2 regions of the Uniformispora flossi genome follow, and region 2 is predicted to be linked to the other one. Evidence: riboswitches for the same ligand, from Rfam matches in the RefSeq annotation. Region 2 holds a riboswitch; the other holds the start of a gene.
What was found. Region 2 has a riboswitch for cyclic di-AMP ahead of ACPA54_RS10275 (C40 family peptidase). Riboswitches for the same ligand answer to the same signal wherever they lie in the genome.
Positions count from the first base shown of each region.

Region 1: linked by a shared signal. The riboswitch ahead of ACPA54_RS19175 (C40 family peptidase) and the one ahead of ACPA54_RS10275 (C40 family peptidase) in region 2 are both predicted to bind cyclic di-AMP.

Region 1 covers NZ_JBMULZ010000008.1:34,380-41,907, reverse strand. Annotated here, with positions in the region: gene ACPA54_RS19190 (glycosyltransferase 87 family protein) at 1-10, shown strand, start outside; partial or broken gene ACPA54_RS19185 (M48 family metallopeptidase) at 1-968, opposite strand, end outside; gene ACPA54_RS19180 (gluzincin family metallopeptidase) at 1,281-2,684, opposite strand; gene ACPA54_RS19175 (C40 family peptidase) at 2,775-3,854, opposite strand; cyclic di-AMP (ydaO/yuaA leader) riboswitch at 3,866-4,023, opposite strand; gene ACPA54_RS19170 (NYN domain-containing protein) at 4,704-6,302, opposite strand; gene ACPA54_RS19165 (hypothetical protein) at 6,557-6,802, opposite strand; gene ACPA54_RS19160 (exonuclease domain-containing protein) at 6,940-7,528, shown strand, end outside.
Region 2 covers NZ_JBMULZ010000004.1:94,049-101,576, reverse strand. Annotated here, with positions in the region: gene ACPA54_RS10290 (PspC domain-containing protein) at 61-1,440, opposite strand; gene ACPA54_RS10285 (ATP-binding protein) at 1,575-2,843, shown strand; gene ACPA54_RS10280 (response regulator) at 2,840-3,508, shown strand; gene ACPA54_RS10275 (C40 family peptidase) at 3,623-4,696, opposite strand; cyclic di-AMP (ydaO/yuaA leader) riboswitch at 4,705-4,851, opposite strand; gene ACPA54_RS10270 (hypothetical protein) at 5,079-5,438, shown strand; gene pcrA (DNA helicase PcrA) at 5,544-7,528, shown strand, end outside.

The sequences.
Region 1 (7,528 bases), on a different contig from region 2:
TTCGGTGTGAGGTTGGAGCGGTTCGCCAGCGCGAGCCGCTTCTGCATCGCGATGAAGCCGTCGGGGTCGCGGGTCAGGTCGAGCGCGTGCACGTCGGCACGCGCTTCCATACGGCGGCTGACCAGCATCTGCACCGGCCCGGACAACGTCGCGATCACCGCCACCACGGCCAGCAGCAGCGCGAGCGCGCGCGGGTCGGCGGCCGCGTCCGCGCCTGCCCGGCGCAGCAGCGGACGCCGGCCCATGAGCAGCCCGGTCAGGCACAGGCCCGCGGCGGCGCCCGCGGCGCCGATGAGGGTGCCGTAGAGGACGTCGTGGCGTTTGGCGTGCCCGAGTTCGTGGGCGGCGACGAGTTCGATCTCGCGCGGCGTGGCGGACTGCAACGTCGTGTCGTAGACCACGATGCGCCGGGTCGAACCGAAGCCGGAGACATAGGCGTTGAGCGCGGTCGTACGGCGGGACGCGTCGGCGACCAGGACGTCCTGCACCGGCACGCCGTCCTTCTCCGCCAATTGCAGGAGCGAGGTGCGCAGTTCGCCCTCGGGCATGGAGTGGAAGCGGTTGAACGCGGGCTCGACCAGCAGCGGGTACAGGAACGACATCGCCACCACGAGCAGCGCGCCCGCCCCGGCGGCGATCGGCCACGCGGCGCGCGGCCAGTGCCGCAGCAGCGCGAACAGCGCCACCAGCACGGCCAGCAGGACGCCCGCCGACATCGCGAAGCCCTTCGCGGCGTCGAGCCACCACCCGCCCCACGTCTGCACCGACAGCCCGTGGCGGCGGCGCACGGATTCCAGGCGCAGGTCGAACGGCAGCGCCACCGCCCGGCCGATCAGCAGCAGCACGAGCCCGCCGACCACGACCTGCCACACCCATCCGCCGCCGAAGGGGCGGGCCACGCCCGTGACGATCCGGGCGCCCAGCGGGGTCAGCCCGAGCAGCAGCGTGGCCACCAGCGACGCGGCCATCGACAGGTAAGCGGGCGGCCGCGCCTCGCGTGCCAACGCCTGTCCGCGGGCGATCTCCGCCGCGGAGAAGTCCCGCGCCGCGTCGGGATGCACCGCGCCGCCCGGCACGCTCGGCAGCGGCCGCCACGGCGTGGTGACGACGAGCGCCACCAGCAGCACCACCGCGGTGACGGCAAGGCAGACCACCAGGATCCGCTGCCCGCTCATCGCTTCCCTCCCCCGGGCATCCTCACGTCAGGGTCACCCCGCAGGTCGTCGAGCAGGTCGTCGAGCAGGTCCCCGCACCGGTCTCGGCACCGGTCACTCGGCACGTCACTTCAGCTGCATCCGCAGGTACTGCACCCACGTCTTGGTGAACTCGTCCGGCCCCATGCCCAGCACCGACACCATCGCGCCGGACAAGCGGCTGTCCTGGTCGACCTTCGCGCCGTCCGGCGCGGGCTCGCCGACCGCGCGGTAGAACGCGACCAGTTTGTCCTGGCCCCACCGCTCGGCGATCATGCGGCACGCCAGCCAGCCCATCTCGTAGGCCTGCGGCAGCTCGTCCTGCGTGGTCTCGAACTGCTCGTCGGTCGGCAGCCCGGTCGGGATCTTGCCGTCCCGCACGTCGCGCCGCAGCTCCGGCGCGGCGTTCCGGACCGGCTGCCCGGAGTCCAGGTAGCCGATGTAGTCGGCGAAGCCCTCGGACAGCCACGTCGGCGTCCAGTTGCGGGTGTACGCCCGGCTGGCCACGTGGGTGATCTCGTGCGTCATGACGACGCGCCGCTCGACGGCGCCCAGCTCGCGGAACGCCTCCGGATTGACGATGACCCGGTCCGCGGGCGCCGCACCCGCCGCCGCGCCGCGCTCGCCGGTGGTCACCGCGGCGATGCGCGCGTACTTCTGCGGCTCGGCCCCCAGCAGGCGCGCCATCTGCGCCTCGTCCGCGGGCACCACGACGACGGAGTTGCTCGCCCAAGAGCTGCCCCAGACCTTGGTCACGTCGGGCACCGCGGTCTCGATGTCGTGCTGGTAGGCCTTGAGGTCGTTCTTGTTGCCGATGCCGAGCACGATCCCCGCGCCGCTCTTGAGCACCGTCACCGGGCCCAGGTCCCACAGGCTGACGCCCGAGGTGAGGTCGGCGGCGGCGCCGTCGGTGTCGGCCGCGACGTACCAGGCGTTGTCGCGCTTGACGAAGGTCTGGTACTGCGGGCTGCGCATCGGCGTGCCGTCCAGGTCCGCGAGGCGGTACGTCAGATCGACCTGCGCGGCGTACGTCTGGTCGGCGCCCAGCTCCGCCTGCCGCGCCGGGGTCAGGGTGAACACATCGGGCGCCACGACCTGGTAATCCCACGACGCCAGCGGCACCTGTGCCAGATTGTCGAAGAGGGCCGCCTGGCGGTCCCGGAACTGCGTGGCGCGCGGATCGACCGTGGCCAGGAACGCGGCGCGGTCGTGCGCACGTATCGCGGCGGCCCGGCGGTCGAGCAGATGCCCGACGTCGTTGCGGCGGGCGTCGGCCCGTTCCTCCTGCCCGGCCGGGTGCCCCGCACCGCGGGCTTCGGCCTGGGCCGGCACGCTCGGCGCGGCCGGGGCGGCGGGCGGGTGGGCCGTTCCGCGGCCCGGGCCCATGCCGACGAGTCCCAGGGTGACGCCTATCAGGATCGCGGCGGTCACCGCCACGAGTACCAGGAGCCACCGCGGGATCCGTCGCAGCCACAGGCTCCGGTCGTCCACGGACCGATCGTACGAGACCGGCGGGGGCCGCACCTGCCGAGTCCGGCGGACGAGGGAACGGCCGACCGGCGAACCGGTCGGCCGCACGGGTCAGGAGGGGCGGACGATCTTGGTGATCTGCATCGAGTCCCACGGCGCGACGCGCACGTTGGTGCCCGGCTTCGGCGCGTGGATGATCTGCCCGTTGCCGATGTAGATCGCGACGTGCGAGTAGCCGCTGTAGTAGATGATCAGGTCGCCCGGCTGCACCTGGCTCTTGGGGATGTTCGGGCCGATCCCGGCCTGGCCCTGCGAGGTGCGCGGCAGCGAGACGCCGGCCTGGCGCCAGGCCCAGCCGGTGAGGCCCGAGCAGTCGAAGGAGCTGGGGCCGGTGGCGCCGTACACGTACGGCTTGCCGATCTGGGCGTAGGCCGCGGCGATCGCCGCGCCGGCCCGGCCGCTGACCGCCGGGATGTTGGCCGGCGGCGTTTCCTTCTGCGTCGCCTTGGCCGTCGGCGTGCTCGGCGCGCGGGAGTCGTCGCGCGACGCGCGGGCGTCGTCGCCGTGGCCGTCGTCCGCGAGCATCGCGGCGCGCTCGGCCTCGCTCAGCGTGTTGAGGAGCTGCTGCGCCTTCTGCAGCTTCTCCTCGACCTCGGACTTCTTGGTCGTGAGGCTCTTGCGGGTCTGCTCCAGCTCGCCGAGCTTCTGCGACGCCTCGCTGCGCTCCTGGTCGAGCGAGCGCTTCTTGGCCTGGATCGCCTGGATCGAGTCGGCCTGGTGCGCCGTGATCTGGTCGAGCTGCGACGCCTTGCGCAGGTAGTCGTCGGGCTTCTCGGACAGCAGCAGCGCGATCGTCGGGTCGATGCCCGCGTTCTTGTACTGCGCGCTGGCGACCGCGCCCATGCTGTCCTGCAGCGAGATGAGGTCCGACTGCTCCTGGGCGATGCGCTCCTGGATCTGCCCGACCTGGCCCTGCAGCCGCTCGGTCTTCTCCTGGAAACCGTTCAGCTCCTCGGTGGCGATCTCCGCCTGGTGCTGAAGGTCGTTGATCTGCGCCTTGACCTGGTCCTTGGACGGTGCCGGGTCGGCGTGGCTCATTCCCGGGGACAGGGCTACCGCGGTCGCGGCGGCGGCGGTGATGACGCCGACGCGCGCTTTGCCAGGTTTCTTGGGCCGTCGGTGGGACGCCACGAGGGGCGGACTCCTTCTTCCGTCGCCGCCTACCGGGTGAGCTGACGGGTTCGGGCCGGAAGTGGGCCCTACAGCGCGGCGGACCGCGCCGATTCACCCCAGGGAATGGTGGTTCCCCGGCTCCGGGTCGGTCCGGAAGAGACCTCGCCGGATTCGGCGGGGGTGTCCGCTGCCCGCCCCGGTCAAGGCAGACGACTCGGCGGTCACCCAGCCCGAGACATTAGTGACTGCGCAAGCCCGTATTCAAATCAATCCGCAAAGTTTTACCGGATCTCCCGGGATTAACTCGGCGAGATCCACGGATGGTGATCACAAGGCGACCATCTGTTCATATTTTCCGGACGCATTCGGGTGTGTTCCGGAAGGCCCGGAAACCCCGGCCCCGGACTCTCCACGAGCCCCCGAAACGCCGTCGGACGTGCGGTTTTCCCGACTGCCGGAGCGTCGTTTCGGGCGGCGGTCCCGGTACCGGAGCGGAGGGCTCAGGCCCGCGTCGGCGAGCACCGCGAGGGCGTCCAGGGATTCTTCGTCAAGGTCGACACACCGGTCGAAACCGGATGTATTTCCGCGTGGCGGGCGCGGGCAGCCGCCGTCGGATTCCGAAGAAACGTGCGAAAAGTCCGACTTTTCCTCGGGCGTGCGAAGAAATGTCGATATAACGCATTCTCCGCACGCCGGTCCGCGGGCACGGCACGTACGGCAGCAGATCCGCATGGTCGGCCACCCCTCCCGTTGCGTTCCGAAAAGCACCTTCCGCACCCACGGTAGGGAGGGTGACCGACACAACGTCACAGGTCGACCACGTTCGGGCGGCAATCCGCGGGCGGAGGGGCGCCCGCGGGGGCGGGGTCAGCCGCGGGCGAGCCGGCGCAGCAGCATCGTCGAGGGCACCGGCCGCGCGCCCGCCCGGCGCACGCCGTCCGCGACCTCGCGGTCGGACGACACCACGACCACCGGGCGGCCCGGCGGCTCGGCGCGGACCAGGCGGCGGATCAATTCGTCCGCCGTCTCGCCGGCCTTGCTGAACCGCACCCGGACGCCGCGCGGCGGGGCGAGCAGCACCGGCGCGTCGAGCTGTGCGCCGTCGAAAACGCAGGTGATCTCGCAGCCGGTCTGCGCGGCGATCACCGCGAGTCCGCCGAGCAGGCGCACCCGCTGCTCGGACAATGCGAGCGAGGGATAACCGGTCTTGGTCACGTTGTAGCCGTCGATGACCAAATGCGCCTGCGGCAATGCAAGGAGTTGATCAAGAAGTGCCGGGTCGTCGCCTTCCAAAGCACGCTGGGCAATGTCTTTCGTACCGGATGCCTCGGGCTCGACCGCGTCGACGGTGTCCGCGGGCCGGATGCCGACCGGCGGCAGCGCGAGTTCGCGGCGCAGGCCCTGGGCGGCTTCGAGCACGGTGTCGAGGAGCAGGCGGACCCGGGTGTCCTCCATGCTGCGGCCTTCACGCGCGGCGCGGCGGCTGGCTTCCAGCGCCGACTCGGCCTCGGACACCCGGCCGCGCAGCCGCCGGGCCTCCTTGTCCGCGGCGGCCACCGAGGCCTGGGCTTCGGCGCGTACCGCGTCCAGTTCGGACTTCGCGTGCTTGGCCTCTTTCTCGGCGTGCTTCGCGGCGCCTTGCAGGCCCCGGACTTGGCGGCGCAGTTGCTCGGTCTCCTTGCGGGCCTCGTCGAGTTCGGCGCGGACCTTGTCGTGCTCGGACTTCGTGGACGCGCGCAGGGCGGCCAGTTCGGATTCCAGACGCGCGACGACGGCGGCCTGTTCGGCGCCGGCCCGGTCGTGTGCCGCCTTCTCGGCGGCTTGGCCGGCGGTGTCGAGCAGGGTGACCCACCCGGGCGGCCGTAGCAGGTACGCGGCGGCGGCGACGTCGAGCGGGTCGGCGGCGGCCGGGGGCCGCCCGGATTCCAGCGCGGCGGCGAGGTCGGGCAGCGCGCGGCGCAGGCGTTCCGCTATCCGCTGCCGGAAGACGGGGTCGTTCTCGAGCACGCCCGCCAGCGGGGTGGCGGCCAGCTTGGCGCGCCTGCTGGGGGTGAACCGCGCGAACTGCCGCAGCGGGACGGGGATCTCGTCGGGCGGCATGGCCCCGAGGCCGTCCGCGGCCAACGCGATGACCCGCTGTCGGACACCGTCGGGAAGGGGGCCGTGGGGGGCTTCCGCCTCGGAACGCGATCCGCGGGAGCCGTCGGGGCCCGGACCGCCGGAGGCCTTGGCAGCGGACCGGGGCTCCGGGCCGCCGGTCTCGGCCGCGTCGGCGCCGCGAGCCGCATCGGGAGTCGGAGTGGGCTCCGCACCTTGCGCACCGGAACGCCCGTGCCGGGGACCGCCGTCGTGGCCGCCGGGGGCTGCCTCGGCAGCCGCGCGGCCTCCGCTCGCGTACCCCGGAGCCTCGGCCGACGGCGCGGCGGCATGCGGCGGCCGGGCTGCGCCGTTGGGTGCGGAGTGCATGCCCCCACCGTGGCCCGGCGGGGTGACATCGGCGGCGGGCCAGGGCTCGGCGGAGGGGCGGGCTGTGTAGTCCGCGCGTGTGTCCGACTCGCCCACTGGTCCTCCGGTTGCGTCTCCGCCCGGTCTCCCCGCCCCGGGTCGGCTCGAACGTGCTCCTGATCATGGCGTGCCCGCCATCGCGGGCGGACACGCCTCCCCGTGCCGATGCCGAACCGATGCACAAGCCGGAGCGCCCGGCACCGGTCCGGTCGGGATCAGCTCTTCTCGTCGGTTCCCGGCCGCGGGACCAGCTGCACGGAGTCGGTGGCGTTGCACCACCGGCAGCGCACGGACTCGATCGTGTCCTCGAGCACCTCGCGCTCGTCGACCCGGGGCTCACCCGCCAGGTCGAGGTGGACGAATTCCACCGCCCGGGTCGTCCGGGTCACGTCGAACCTCGTCAGGTTGCCGCACAGCGAGCAGCGCCACCGGGTCGCCTCGGTGGGGGCCGGGACCGACATGCACGTTCCTCTCAGATCTGAATCGGGTCTGATCCCAATCGGGGTCTCGCACACCATCATCCCGCGCGGCCGGACCGGCGCGTCGTTCGGGAGGGGTGCCTGCGCCCGTGTCAGGGCGGATCCGTACCGTCCGAGGCATGAGCAGCCAGGTGCCCGACCCCTTCGTGCCGCAGTCCGTGTCGCTGCCCGGGTCGCGTGATGCGGCGCCGCCGTGGTCCGGCGGGCCCGCGCGGGAGGTTACCGTTCCGGCGCGCCCGGTGCGAAAAACGTCCGCCGGGTGGGATCCCGACGCGCCGCTCGAACGCCAGGTGTTCGTGGTGGTGGACCTGGAGACGACGGGGCTGGACCCGGAGTCGGACCGGATCACCGAGATCGCCGCGGTGCGGCTGCGCGGCGGGGACGTGCTGGCCGAGTTCGCGACGCTGGTCGCGCCCGGCGTGCCGGTCCCGGCGTTCATCACGTCGCTGACCGGGATATCCGACGCGATGGTCACCGGGGCCCCGCCGCTGAAGCACGTGCTGCCCGCGTTCCGGGAGTTCGCCCGGGACGCGGTGTTGGTCGCCCACAACGCGCCGTTCGACGTGGGCTTCCTGCGGGCGGCCTGCGCGTCGTGCGGGGAGCCGTGGCCGCATTTGGTCGTGGTGGACACCTTGGAGCTGGCCCGCACGCTGGTGTCGCGCGGCGAAGTGGGCAGCTACAAACTCGGCACGCTGGCACGCCTCTTCG
Region 2 (7,528 bases):
GCGGGGGAGCGGTAGGCGGGCGGTGGTGGTGACCACCGGGTTCGGGCGTGTCGGTGGTGGTCATCCGGCGGACACCGTCGCGTGGGGAGCGACGTCCGCAGGGGCGCCGGGCACCGAGGGCGCCTCAGGCGCAGTGGGCAGTGCCGGCACGGCAGGTACGGCGGGTGTCGTGGGCGCGGCCGGCGGTGTCGGCGGGAGATACCTGATCGGCGCGCCCTCCTGGTAGACCACCACTTCACCGATTCCGACCCGGAGATCCAGCGTGACGGTGCCGCGTAGGGTGCCCCGGACCGGCTCGACGACCTCCTGGCGCGAGACCTTCAGACCGTTGTTGTCGCGGCCGACCACCTGCACCATTCCGATGTCGCTCTTCGCGGTGATGACCGCACGCACGTCGTCGGGCAGCGACACCCGGAGGCTCCCGACACCGACACTCGCGGTGATCCGCGTGCCGTCGACCGGGTCGAGCTGCCTCAGGTCGAGGCGGAGGTCGCCGAACTTCATGCGGTACGGCGATTGCACGGCCGCGGGCGTCGCCGGGGTGTGCGTCTCCTGCCCGGTGCTGCCGGTGAACGGCACGGTGAGGTACGCCAGCATGCTGAGCACGCCCGCCAGGACCACGGCCGGAAGGATCAGCCACCGGGCACGCCCGAAGAAGGCTCCGAGCAGGAGGCCGCCGGCGAGGATCGCGAGCATCACGGCGATCCCGACCTCAAGTTGCACGTGGAACTCGGTGGTGGAGTCGAGCCACCACATCAGCCCCCCGGCGAACGCCGCGGCCGAGACGACAGCCGGCGCGAGGAAGGACGCGGGCTTGCGCGGTCGGGCCGGCGGCTTGGGCTCGGGTGCCCCGCCGCGTGCCCCACTGCGCTGCCACCACGGCGCCGGTCCGGGCGCCACCGGCGGACCGCCGCCCGCCTCCGCGGCTTCGGGCGCGGTCGGGGCGGTGGGGGCGGCGGCGAACTCGGCGGCGTCGCCTTCCGGCCGCCGCGAGGCCGCCGCGACCGCGTCCGCGAGGCTCTTCTTGCGGGATGCGGCGAGCACGATGCCGGCGACGATCAGCAGCGGCCAGGTGCCCATGAAGCCGTCGTCGAAGTAGGAGAAGAAGGTGCCGATGCCGACCGCGGTCAGCACGATGGCGGGCACGGCTTCCTTCACCTTGTGCCCGTTGAGCACGTCGCGGGCCATCGGCACCGGACGGTCGTCGGACGGCATGAGGAGCCACCCCAGGCCGTACAACAGGACGCCGAGGCCGCCGAACAGCGCGATCACGGCGAGCACGACGCGGAAGATCACCGGATCGACGCCGAAGTGGCGTCCCAGGCCCCCGGCGACGCCGGCGACCACACGGTCGTGGGTGTCGCGGGTCAGCGGCGGGCTGCCGCCGTCCGCACCCGGCGGGGGCGGGGTCTGCGTGGATGTCGAGGTGGGGTCGCTCATGGGATCCATCGTGTCGGCCTCGCGCGGGCGCGCCTATCAGGAAGGCCCCGGGTCGTACCCGGAGCCGACCCCGAGACGGAATCAGGGTCGGACCCTGATGTCCCCGGGGCCCGCCGCGTGTGACGATCGGTCGCGTGATTACGGCACCGCCCCCCGCGCAGCCCGCGCGCCCAGCCAACCCCGCCGAGCCCCCCACCCCGGCGCCCCGGGCCGCGCCCACGCTCTACCGGAACCCCTCGCGGCGCATCGTCGCCGGGGTCGCCCGCGGGCTGGCCGACCAGTTCGCGATCGACGTCGTGTGGATACGCGTCGGGTTCGCCGTGCTGACCGGCACCGGCATCGGCGTCGCGGTGTACGGGCTGCTGTGGCTCAACGTCCCGGAGGGTGGCCCGGCCGAACCACCCGTCCCCACCGCGAGCGAACGCCGCCGCCGGCACGCCGCGCTCGCCATCGTCACGCTGCTGCTCGCGTTCACGATGCTGATGATGATCGGCGGCACCTCGGCGAGCGGAAAGGCGGTCATCTGGCCGCTCCTGGTCGCCGCCGCGGGCGTCGCCCTGGTGTGGCGGCAGGCCGACGACGCGCAGCGGACCCGCTGGCTGTCCCTGGACGGCCGCCGGCGCACCCTGGGCATCGTCCGCACCGCCATCGGCGTCGCCGTCTTCTCGACCGGCATCGGCTTCTTCGTCGCCTACCGCGGCGGCCTCGGCGACGTGTTCGCGGCCTTCCGCGGCGCGCTGCTGTTGCTCTTCGGGCTCCTCGTCATCTTCGGCCCCTATCTGCTGCGCCAGACCCGCGAGCTGAGCGCCGAGCGCCGCGCCCGCATCCGCGCGCAGGAACGCGCCGAGGTCGCCGCCCACGTGCACGACTCCGTGCTGCACACCCTGACCCTGATCCAGCGCCACGTGGACGACCCGCGCGAGGTCGCCCGGCTCGCCCGCGCCCAGGAGCGCGAACTGCGCGCCTGGCTGTACCGGCCGGACGGCGAGGAGCCCGACCGGACCTTCGCCACGGCGCTGCGCCAAGAGGCCGCCGAGGTCGAGGACATGCACGGCGTCGCCATCGAGATCGTGCCGGTCGGCGACTGCGCCGTCGACGAGCGCCTGGCCGCCCAACTCGCGGCAGCGCGCGAAGCGATGGTGAATGCCGCGAAGTACGCGTCGGCCGCGCCGATCCAGGTGTTCGCCGAGGTGGAGGACACCGTCGTGACGGTGTTCGTGCGCGACAGCGGGCCCGGCTTCGACCCCGACACGCTGCCCGAGGACCGGATGGGTGTGCGAGAGTCGATCCTCGGGCGGATGCGCCGCAACGGCGGCACCGCGGTGATCCGCAGCGAACCCGGCGAGGGCACCGAGGTCGAGCTGGAGATGGCTCGCAGCGAGGCGAACAGGAGCAAGTCGTGAGTGAAGCCGCGAGCGAATCCACACCGGGAGGCCGGGTCCGGGTCGTGCTGGTCGACGACCACCGGATGTTCCGCACCGGAGTGCGCGCCGAGATCGGCGAAGCCGTCGAGGTGGTCGGCGAGGCCGAGGACGTCGCGTCGGCGGTCGCGGTGGTGCGCGAGCAGCTTCCCGACGTCGTCCTGCTGGACGTGCACCTGCCCGGCGGCGGCGGTGTCGAGGTGCTCAAGCAGTGCGCCGACGTGCAGGCCCGGGTGCGGTTCCTCGCGCTGTCGGTTTCCGACGCCGCCGACGACGTGATCGGGGTGATCCGCGGCGGGGCGCGCGGCTACGTCACCAAGTCCATCACCGGCGACGAACTCGTCCGCGCGGTCGGCCGGGTCGCGGAAGGCGACGCGGTGTTCTCGCCGCGGCTCGCCGGGTTCGTGCTGGACGCGTTCGCGGCCACCGACGTGCCGCCGATCGACGAGGACCTCGACCGGCTGACCCAGCGCGAGCGCGAGGTGCTGCGGCTGATCGCGCGCGGGTACGCGTACAAGGAGATCGCGCGGCGGCTGGTGATCTCGGTCAAGACCGTCGAGACGCACGTGTCGGCGGTGCTGCGCAAGCTCCAGCTGTCCAACCGGCACGAGCTGACCCGCTGGGCCACCGACCGGCGCCTGGTCTAGTCCCGGGCCGCCCGGCGGTCAGGCGACGCCGGAGGAGGCCCGGGAAACGCGACGGTGCCCCGTCCCCCCAATACGGGGGACGGGGCACCGTGGGCTGTTGCGGGCGCGATCGGCTTAACCCGGGCGCATGGCCGCGTAGAACGGCATCTCGCTGATCGGTGCGATCTTGATGACCGTGCCGGTGTGCGGCGCGTGGATCATCATGCCGTCGCCGATGTAGAGGCCGACGTGGCTGTTGTCGCTGTTGAAGAACACCAGGTCGCCCGGCTGGAGCTGGGACTTGGCGACCCGCGGGCCGTCGTTGACCTGGTCCCACGTGGTGCGCGACAGCTTCACGCCGGCCGCGGCCCACGCCTGCTGGGTGAGGCCCGAGCAGTCGAACGAGGACGGTCCGGCCTTGCCCCAGCCGTACGGCTTGCCGAGCTGGTTGCGGGCGAACGCGATGGCCTTGGCGGCCCGCTCGGACGCCGGGACGTTCGGCAGGTCGGTGCGCGCGTTGTCGCGCGAGCTGCGGTCGTCCGTCCGCTCGTTCGTGTGGTCGTTGGAGTCCAGGATGGCCTTGCGCTCGGCCGCCGAGACGGTGTTGAGCAGCTGCTGGGCCTTGTTGAGCTTCTCCTGGATGGTGTTCTTGTTCTCGTTGAGGTCCTTGCGGAGCTTCTCCAGCTCGGCGAGCTGCGTCGAGGCCTCGGTGCGGTCCTGCTGCAGCATCCGCGACTGGGCGGCGAGCTGCTGGAGCCGGGTGGCCTGCTGCGAGTCGAGCTGGTCGAGCATCGACGCGCGCTTGAGGTAGTCCGCCGGGTCGCCGCTCAGCGCGAGCTGCAGCTCGGGCGGCAGGCCCCCGTTGCGGTAGTGGTCCGCGGCGATCAGGCCGATCTGGTCGCGGAGCGCGTTCATGGACGCTTGTTCCTCGGCCACCCGGTCCTGCGTGGCGTTGGATTCCTTCTGGAGCTTCTCGATCTTCTCCTGGACGCCGTTGTAGACGTCCGTCGCCTTGCCTACCTCGCGGTTCAGCTGGTTGACCTGCTCCTGCACCTGGGCCGAGGTGGGAGTGGGGTCGGCGCTGGCCGGTCCGGCGAACGCGATGACACCGGTCATGGTGGCCGCGGCGGTGGCCAAGGTGGCAGCGCCGCGGGAGGCGGTGAGCGCCTTCGACCGGCGGTTCTGCGCAGGACGACGATGAGACGCCACGCGAGCGTCACTCCTTCCTCGGCCGCCTACCGGGTTAGCTGACAGGCTCGGGCGGAAGAAGACGCCCTACGGCACGCCAGGTGGCCCTGGCAGCCGATTCGCCTCGGGTGACACGTGGGTCCCCGGCTCCGGTGCGTGCCGGGCGCCTACGGGGGGCGGGCGCACGGCCGATACCGAACTCGGCGGTGGCGGGCGTGCGCTCCGGGTGGAGCACGGGGGTACGTCCGCCTGGCCGAGAACAATAGTCACAGGGGTGTCACGGCCCCCATGCGGGTCGCGGATTTCGCGCGGACGTTACCAATTCTTTACTTTGGGACCCGTTTCGATGTCCGGATTGTGATTTTTGTAGGCTCAATCGGAAACCGAGCCTGAGGAGCACTCTGTGGACGTCGTCCGGCAACTCCTGGTCGTTCTGCACATCGTCGGGATCGGTGCGCTGCTGGGCGGATTCCTCACCCAGATGAAGGGGATGAAGACCGGCGACGTCCGGATCACCCCCGCCGTGACGCACGGAGCACTCACGATGTTCGTCACCGGCCTGGCCCTCGTCGCGGTCCGCAAGAGCAGCGCCCTCGACCTGCCCGTCGACAACGCCAAGATCGGCACCAAGATGGCCGTCCTCGTGGTCATCCTGCTGCTGGCCTGGGCCAACCGCGGCAAGGACAAGGTCGACACCCGCGTCTTCGGCGCCATCGGCCTGCTCACGATCGCGAACATCGCGATCGCCGTCATGTGGACCTGAGTTCGCCCCGAACCGGCCCCGACGCCGTCGCCGCCGCCGCGGCCGCCCCGGGATCCCCCGGTCGCGCGCCGCGGCACCCCGCGCGGCTCGTAGACTCGGCAGACGATGAGCAACCTCTTCGACGACATGCCGCTGCCCGGGTTCGACGCCGACATCCCGCTGCCCCCCGAACCCGCGCACGACGACGTCCCCCCGCCGCCGCCCGAGTACGACCCCGTACCCGACGACCTCTTCGACGGCGCCTACGACCCGCCCGCCGAGCCGCGCGAGCAGTACTACCGCAACGGCGCCCCCAAGCCCGCCGTGGACCCCAGCCGCCTCCTCGACGGCATGAACCCGCAGCAGCGCGCCGCGGTCGTCCACGAAGGCTCCCCGCTGCTCATCGTCGCGGGCGCCGGCTCCGGCAAGACCCGGGTGCTGACCCACCGCATCGCGTACCTGCTCGGCGCCCGCAACGTGCACCCCGGGCAGATCCTCGCCATCACCTTCACCAACAAGGCCGCCGGCGAGATGAAGGAGCGCGTCGAAGCCCTCGTCGGGCCGCGCGCGAAGGCCATGTGGGTGTCGACGTTCCACTCGTCCTGCGTCCGCATCCTGCGCCAGCAGTACAAGAAGCTCGGCCTCAGCTCCACCTTCTCCATCTACGACGCCGCCGACTCGCAGCGCCTGATGGCCATGGTGTGCCGCGACCTGGACCTGGACGCCAAGCAGTACCCGCCGCGCAAGTTCAACGCGCAGGTGTCCAACCTGAAGAACGAGCTGATCGACCCCGAGACGTTCGCCGCCCAGGCGCAGAACGACACCGAGCGCCGCCTCGCCGAGGCCTACACGCTCTACCAGTCGCGCCTGCGCCAGGCCAACGCGCTCGACTTCGACGACCTCATCATGACCACGGTGCACCTGCTCCAGGCGTTCCCCGACGTCGCCGAGCACTACCGGCGCCGCTTCCGGCACGTCCTCGTCGACGAGTACCAGGACACCAACCACGCCCAGTACGCGCTCGTCCGCGAGCTGGTCGGCGGCGCCGCCGGACAGGCCCCCAAGCGCACCGTCGACGGCGACCTCGTCAACCCCGACGCGGAAGGCCTCGCCGAGGTGCCGCCCGCCGAGCTGTGCGTGGTGGGTGACGCCGACCAGTCCATCTACGCCTTCCGCGGCGCGACCATCCGGAACATCCTCGACTTCGAGGAGGACTACCCGGACGCGACGACGATCCTGCTGGAGCAGAACTACCGCTCCACGCAGACCATCCTCGCCGCCGCCAACGCGGTCATCGAACGCAACACCAACCGCCGCGCCAAGAACCTGTGGACGGACTCCGGCCAAGGCGCCACGATCACCGGCTACGAAGCCGACGACGAGCACGCCGAAGCCCAGTTCGTCGCCGACGAGATCGACCGGCTCACGGACACCGGCGACATCACACCCAGCCAGGTCGCGGTCTTCTACCGCACCAACGCGCAGTCCCGCGTCTTCGAAGAGGTCTTCATCCGCGTCGGCCTGCCCTACAAGGTCGTCGGCGGAGTCCGCTTCTACGAGCGCAAGGAAGTCCGCGACGCCCTCGCCTACCTGCGGCTGCTCGCCAACCCCGACGACGTCGTCTCGCTGCGGCGCATCCTCAACGTGCCCAAGCGCGGCATCGGCGAACGCGCCGAAGCCTGCGTCGAGGTCCTCGCGTCCCGGGAGCGCATCGCCTTCGCCGACGCCCTGCGCCGCGCCAAGGAAGCCCCCGGCCTGGCAACCCGCTCGCTCAACGCCGTCAACGGCTTCGTCGAGCTGATCGACAACCTGCGCGCGGTCGTCGACGGCGGCGCCGGACCCGCCACGGTCCTGGAAGCCGTCCTCGAACAGAGCGGCTACCTGGCCGAACTCCACGCGTCGACCGATCCACAGGACGAGACCCGCGTCGAGAACCTCCAGGAACTCGCCGCGGTCGCCCTGGAGTTCGAGCAGGCCAACCCGGAGGGCACGCTCGCCGACTTCCTCGAGCAGGTCGCCCTCGTCGCCGACTCCGACCAGATCCCCGACGACGACGGCGGCGTGGTCACCCTGATGACCCTGCACACCGCCAAGGGCCTGGAATTCCCCGT